DNA from 2 places in the Paenibacillus sp. FSL H8-0315 genome. Region 1 is predicted to be linked to the other one. Evidence: predicted binding sites of a transcription regulator. Region 1 holds the regulator's gene; the other holds the start of a gene.

Region 1 (3,804 bases):
AAAAATGCACAAAAGGCCGCAACTTTTGCTAAAAGCAAAAAGTCGCAGCCTATTATTTATTCGTTATTCTCCAGACTTAACGCTTCAATAAACCTTCGAAGGCTTCTTGCGCTTTACGCCGGATAGCTTCCTCATCCAGGGTTAAGCATTGTCCATGCTTGATGACCTGTTTACCATTCACCCACACATGCTCAACATCCTTAGCGCTAGCAGAGTAAACTGCATGAGACAACAGATCTGTGTGTGGCAGCAAATGCGGCTGATCGATATCAATAGCAATGAAATCAGCTTTCATCCCTACAGCAAGTCTGCCTACATTATTTAAAAAGATGGACTGTGCGCCATATTCTGTAGCCATACGCAGAGCCTCTGGAGCTGGAACAGCCGTTGGATCACCGCTGACACCCTTATGAATGAGAGCTGCAAGCCGCATCTCTTCAAACATATCCAAGTTATTGTTGCTTGCCGCGCCATCCGTGCCAAGAGACACCTTCACACCAGCTTTTAGAAGATCAGTAACCCGAGCCACTCCGCTAGCCAGCTTCAAATTACTGCCCGGATTATGAGATACACCCACATTATGGCGAGCCAAGATCTCAATCTCTTCATCATTTAAATGAACACCATGTGCAACTATCGAGGGACGTGTGAACATTCCAAGCTTCTCTAAGTGAGCTACAGGACGCAACCCGTAATCCGCCACATTTTGTTCCACTTCACGTTTCGTTTCGGACATATGCGTATGCATCGGTAAATCCAGATCATGCGCTGCCTGCACGAACTTAACCAGGAAGTCCGGAGGGCAAGTATAAGGGGCATGTGGCGAGATCATAGTAGTAATTCTACCGTCAGCCTTTCCATGCCAGTTACGGGCAAAAGAAATCGCTTCCGCAAGCTTGTGATTCTGTACATCCTCTGGACATAACCCGATCACACCACGCATCAATACGGAACGGATACCTGATAACTCAGCTACCTCGGCTACTCGGTCCATATGATCATACATATCGAGGAAGGTCGTAGTTCCACCCTTCAGCATTTCCAATACAGATAAGGAGGTTCCCCAGTATACATCATCACCGGTGAACTTTTCCTCCATCGGCCACATCTTCTCCTGAAGCCACACTTGTAGCGCTAAATCATCTCCATATCCACGCAGCAAAGACATCGCCGCATGACCATGTGTGTTTACAAGTCCAGGCATGAACAGCAGACGGCTGCCATCAACCACTTGCACTCCAGCTTCCATCTGAGGCTCTTCTTTTCCTATGTAAGTGATTAAATCATCTTCAATAGTCATATATCCACTCAGAACCGGCTCATCCGTTCCCGGAGTCAGAAAATACCCGCCCTTAATTATCGTTTTATTGTTGTTCATGTTCGCTTTCTTCCTTTCCATCCCGCAAGTAATAAGCAAGACTTTGCAGATCAGTTGTAAAATCAGCTGCATGCACCCGGATATTCGGTGGTGTCTTCAGAATCACAGGGGCAAAGTTCAAAATCGCTTCAATCCCAGAAGAAATGAGAATATCTGCTACATTTTGAGCTTCTGAATCAGGTACGGTAATAATGGCAATGCGAATACCTTGCTCACGAATCGTGCTGCCTAGTTCATCCATCGGTTGCACAGTAAGGGAGTTGATCTTACGTCCAACCTTAGGAGCGTACGAATCAAATATAGCCGTGATTTTCATAGTATCTTTAAGATATGCATTGTAATTAGACAAGGCATGTCCGAGATTACCTGCTCCAACTAAAGCTACATTAAGCTGTTGATCCAGCTTTAGGATATGACGGATTTTCTCAATAAGATACGTTACATCGTAGCCGATACCTTTTCTGCCGAAGTCACCAAAATATGCTAAATCCTTACGAATCTGTGCGGGATTAAGATCAAGCTTTTGTCCAAGTTCCTGAGAGGAAACTGTTAATATTTCGCGATTCTGGAGATCATTCAAAAAACGCAAGTACACAGGTAGTCTGCGAACAACGGCTTCTGATATTTTATCCGATTTCATATTTTTCCTCCTAAAAATAATAATGTTCTTGTGTAAATCCATATTCAAACGTCTACCTCTCCTTACTAAGGGCGGTACTGTAACAGACCGCCCTTAAGGATAAGGAGGAGCTAAAGCTAAACTGAAGACGAGCGTTTTAAGAAGCGCCGCCATCCTCTAGCCATTCCGCTATGCGAGGGACCATTTGATCAGTAAGCATATGCTCCATTTTGGGACCAGGCAATGAATAAAGGAAATACTTTCCGTAATGAGATTCAATAACCCTTGTATCATAAACAATAACTATTCCGCGATCCTGCGCCGTGCGAACCAGTCTTCCGAATCCCTGCTTAAAACGAATAACCGCTTGAGGAACAGATAATTTCATGAACGGATTCTTCTTCTGGGCCTGCAATAACTCCGACTTCGCTTCCGCCAACGGGTGATTCGGCGGTTGAAACGGAAGTCTCACGATGGCCAGGCAAGTCAGTGCTTCACCTGGAATATCTACACCTTCCCAGAAGCTGCTCGTCCCCAGCAGAACGGATGCTGCACTGTCCTGAAAGCGGCGGATCAGCTTACTCCGGCTGCCACCTTCCACGCCTTGACCAAGCACCGTAATCTCTTGTGAGGCCAAAGCCTCTTTAAGCGGATCATATACCTGACGCAGCATTTTATAAGAAGTAAACAGAACCAGCATCCGCCCACGTGTTGTTTTAGCAGCTTCCGATAATGACTGTACGAGTGTATCGACAAATCGAGCATCGCCCACACTGCCCTTCACACTAGGAAAATCACGCGGTATAACTAACAGTGCCTGCTCACGATACTTAAAGGGAGATGGAAGGAGTGAGGTCATTAGACGTCCCTCTTCCGCAGCTTCGTTAAGTCCGAGATTATCAATCATAAATTGAAAAGATTTATCTACAGACAGCGTCGCCGAGGTAAGCACGATGCTTTTTTTCTTATCGAAGAACAACTCTTTAAGCTGGCTGCTAACATCCACAGGGACGGCATACAGCTGTAGTGATTTGCTGCGGTAATTTCCATTTGCCTCCAGCCAATATACTACATTATCGTCATTCAGCCCCATAAAGAATCTTACTTGCTCACGGATGGAAGCCAAATCCTTAAATAAACCGCTAATATCAGTAACAAGACTGTCTGCTGAGGATTGGCTTTCCTGGTCACGCATCTCGTTAAGCATTTTATCACCCTTACGGATGATGTCGCTTAACGTCAGATTCATAGTGTTCTCTAGCGCAACTAATTCATCCCAATCCTTCGGCTTACGGGCGGGAAGCAACCGCATAACCAGTTGTCCCGCTTCCCCCGCCCCTGCATCACTGCGTTCCGGCAAAAGGCTGAACAGCTTGTCGCTGAGTGCATCCCAGGTTTCTTTGACGGTAAGCAGATCCGGGTAAATCCGATCGATGACTCCGCTCCATTCTGAAGCCTCTTCACTGCCTGACGACTGTAATATCTGGCGCAGAGCAGGAAGCTGTCCGTTTCGGCTATCTTTATACAGTCGCGATAACGTGTGTGCCACAGTGAAATGCTTCATATGCATGCCAAGATGTTTACCAGCCACATCTTCTAAATGATGTGCTTCATCAATGACAAGATGCTCGTAAGCCGGAAGCAGCTGGTGCCCAGCCTTAACATCTGCGAATAGCTTAGAGTGGTTTGTAATGACCACGTCAGCAATCCCAGCTTCATGCTTAGCCCTATGATAATAACATTTGCGGAACCACGGACAGGAACGGCCCAGACAGGAGTCGGTATCGCTTGCCACCGTCTCCCAGAA
Region 2 (3,804 bases), 3.0 Mb from region 1:
AGGAGTTTGGTTTTGACGGGATGATTAAATGTGTGTTCTCAGGGTATGAGGCAAGGCTTTGCTCTGGTGTAAAAGTAGATACCCATGAGATTCGGCTGCATCCCTATTTATTTCCGGTTGGATTGGGAGGGCTTCCTACGTTTATGGAGGGAGGTAACCCTACGCTCGATGCCAAAAAGTATTGGATTAATATCCGGCGCGCCTTGCTCAGAGAGCCTATAGATCGGATTGGACTGGGCGGATATTTGCATCTTGTAGAGCCTTATCCGGATTTTTGTGATTATATCGAAAAGATCGCGGATGAATTCAGAGAAATTAAAGAGCTGCATCATAAAGGCAAACCGTATCACATTAAGACGAAGGTAGCCATTTTGCACGCTTGGGGCAAATTGAGATCGTGGACCTTGTCCGGACATTTCCATGAAACGTATATGCATGATTTGATTCATATCAACGAGGCTTTGTCCGGGTTGCCGGTTGAGGTGCAGTTCATTGATTTTGAAGATATCCGTAAGGGAGTATTACAAGAGTGTGATGTAGTGATCAATGCCGGCTCGGCAGGTTCAGCATGGAGTGGTGGAGAATATTGGAGTGACCATAAGTGCGTGGACTTACTGACAGAATGGGTTTATGAGGGCGGTACTTTTATAGGTATCAATCAGCCTTCGGCGCTTGATGGTTATGACAGCTTTTTCAGAATGGCACATGTGCTTGGTCTGGATGAGGATACAGGCTCCAAGGTAGCTCATGGAAGATGGACATTTGAGGCTAGAGATGAGCAAGGTTTAGTGCCTGAAGGAGCCAGCATAACACCTAAAAATAACATCTATCTTACGGATGGCTCAGCAGCGGTATTGTGTGAAAAGAGTGGGATGATAACATTGTCCACCCATGCCTTTGGTAAAGGAAAGGGGATCTACCTGCCTTCTTTCACCTTAAGCTTTGAAAATACAAGATTGCTATTAAATGTGATTCGTTATGCCGGGAATGAGTTAAAGGAAACAAAGTACATTACGGATAATTTATATACAGAGTGTGCTTATTATCCAGAAAGTAAAATACTCGTCGTGATTAACAATAGCGACCAGCTTCAAAAAACTACGATTGATACGGAATATGGACAACAAACCCTGGAATTAGATCCGTTTGATACTATTATCCGAACTATTGGCGATTAATCCCATTAAAAAAGCTCAAGCCAGCGGCTAACTTGCCGATGCTTGAGCTTTTTGCTGTGAGGCCTATAGTATCTGTTATCTACTTATTTTGCTTTTATGAATTCAGCAGATTTGATCCCGGCTTGACGACCAAAAATAATGATTTCTGCAACAGAGTTGCCGCCAATCCGGTTTTGTCCGTGTAAGCCGCCTGTAACTTCGCCTGCCGCAAACAGACCAGCGATAGCTTCACCATCTTTATTTAGAACCTCTGTGTTCGTATTGATCTTCACGCCACCCATGGTGTAGTGAATCCCAGGAGCAATTTTAATAGCGTAGAAAGGACCAGTGGACAGGTCATTGTCCATTCCTGTAGTTCTGCCAAATTCGGCATCCTTTTTATTCTTAACGGCGCTGTTCCAAGTATCAAGCGTTGTTGCCAGCTTATCCTCTGGAACACCGATTTCTTTGGCCAAAGCTTCGATGGAATCCGCCTGAATCACGAAGCCCATTTTGTCATATTGTTCAACAGCCTTCACACGGGATTTAACACCGGAATCAAAGACCAGCGTAGCTGCTTTTTCAGGTAGTGTATTGATGGAAGCTGTTACTTTATCACGGGTATCCAATTCATTGGTGAACCGTGTACCTTCACTGGAAACAAGGATAGCGCCTTCCCCACGAACAGCTTCGCCGATGAGGTAGGATTTTTCTTGCTGCACAGTCGGGTGAACTTGGATTTGATCCATATCGACGGTTGTGCCGCCGAGTTTCTCAATCATCTTGATGCCGTCTCCGGTACTGCCGATTTGGTTAGTAGTAACGTAGCCTTCCAAGTCAGGTCTTACTTCGGAGATCAAATCCATATTGGCACCGAATCCGCCAGTGGTTACAACGACAGCATCTGCCGTAATTGTTTTTTCCTCTGTTTGGTTAAAGAGGACCTTGACGCCATTTACTTTGCCATCTTTTTCAGTGATTTCTTTGACATCAGCATTCACGAAAAGTGGGATTTCTTTCTCTTGTACGTTTTTTACTAAACCTTTGACAAGGTATTGACCCACAGCAGAGCCATCTTCAGGACGGTGTGTACGTTTTTCGTTCATGCCGCCTGTAATGGTGATATTGTTCAAGCGGATTCCGATGGAATCCAGCCAATCGATCGCACTCGCGGAATTATCAACGAAGAAACGAAGCATTTCTTTGTCGTTAGTGTCATGGCCACCTTTTAATGACTCTTCATAAAATAAATCATTGCTGTCTTCAATGTTTTGTTCTTTTTGGAATTTCGTTTCAGAAGCGTTCATTCCCGAAGAGGATTTGGTTGTGTTCCCGCCGGCAACCGGCATTTTTTCCAAAATAACAGGGTTCATGCCTTTCTCTTTGGCCTCAAGCGCCGCGGACATTCCCGCACCACCCGCACCGACAATGATGATATCATATTTATCTTTTAATTGATCGAATGGTGTGTAGCTTGCTTCAGATGCCCCGGAGACGGCTTCAACTTCTTTTTTCTCGTTGTTATTACTCTTGCTCTCGTTCACCTTGTCGTTTCCATTACCGCAACCTGCGATAACGAGCATGACAGAGAGGACGAGACTCAGAGCACCAGCTGCTTTCTTTTTCATTGTTAACCCTCCACTTTTATATTTCTCTATTAAGATGTACCAAAAGAACCCGACAAAAAAGAAAGGAAGTATCAGAGGGAGTTGGAAGTGGAGAAGCGCGCGCGTCGCTGTTATTCTCCTAACTTCAAATCTTCTACGGTTACGTCCACAGTTTCCATCGTTATTCTCTTTAGTTCATCTTCTTATTAAGTATACCATCAATCATGACTATTAGTGAAAGTTTTCACAAATTATACAAGTCGTCTATTCTAACATAGGGTAACGAAATATTGAGCGGATTAGGCGGAAAATGGACCATAAACCATATAACTAGAAGATTTGGCGTGAGATTTTCTCACTGTAGAAGTGGTAACTGTCACGGATTAGTAAAGCGGTTTTTGTTCTTCTGGATTTTTAAATGGTAAAATGAGAGTATTGCCTACTAGTCAATCCGGAAAGACTAACATGAGACATAGAAACAAATTCTAATTAATAGGTGAGAATATGGAATTTAATAATGTAATAAAAGAAACAGTAAAAGAAGATAACTATAAAGTATTTGCTTTACTAAGCCGCTATTTGAATAATACCCCCGACTTTATTAACAAAGAAGAAATTGAAGAAATCGTAAACTGTGGTGTATCTTATGAATACGCTTTTGGTTTAATGCTGGCTGCTGCTTTTGGGATGGATACGGTTGATAATGTTGATGATAAGGAATTGTTCAACCAATATTTTAGCAATATGCTTCATAAGCTTGATGCAAATGAATATTATGACAATCCATATTATAAAAATATCAAGATACCAACTATAAAGATTAATAATAGTGAATTAAAATATGAAAAATATAAACCTTTTGAAGGTTTTGTTTGCAATGATATCATCCGGACAGAAGAGGGAAGACAAATTCCTCAGGTTGGTTTTTTTCAAACTGAATTCATGTTCCCGGCTGTCTTGGAGAATGACAGAATCTGGATGACGATCACGCCAAATGAAATAGAAACAATGAAAGAAGCTGTTGATAAAGCGTTTGGGAA

What was found. Region 1 encodes Rex, which represses fermentation and respiration genes when NADH is low (regulators of the CRP and FNR family bind a similar motif). Its sites were predicted from a motif close to TTGTGAAATATTTCACAA; they were not measured.
Region 2: a site for Rex is predicted at 2,997-3,014, ahead of MHB56_RS18090 (flavocytochrome c). Genes of this name have one in related genera too.

Annotation. Positions count from the first base shown of each region.
Region 1 is NZ_JBBOTA010000001.1:1,114,384-1,118,187, forward strand. It holds gene MHB56_RS04795 (amidohydrolase) at 77-1,378, opposite strand; gene MHB56_RS04800 (redox-sensing transcriptional repressor Rex) at 1,365-2,018, opposite strand; gene dinG (ATP-dependent DNA helicase DinG) at 2,155-3,804, opposite strand, start outside.
Region 2 is NZ_JBBOTA010000001.1:4,150,731-4,154,534, forward strand. It holds gene gnpA (1,3-beta-galactosyl-N-acetylhexosamine phosphorylase) at 1-1,178, shown strand, start outside; gene MHB56_RS18090 (flavocytochrome c) at 1,262-2,785, opposite strand; gene MHB56_RS18095 (spermine/spermidine synthase domain-containing protein) at 3,269-3,804, shown strand, end outside.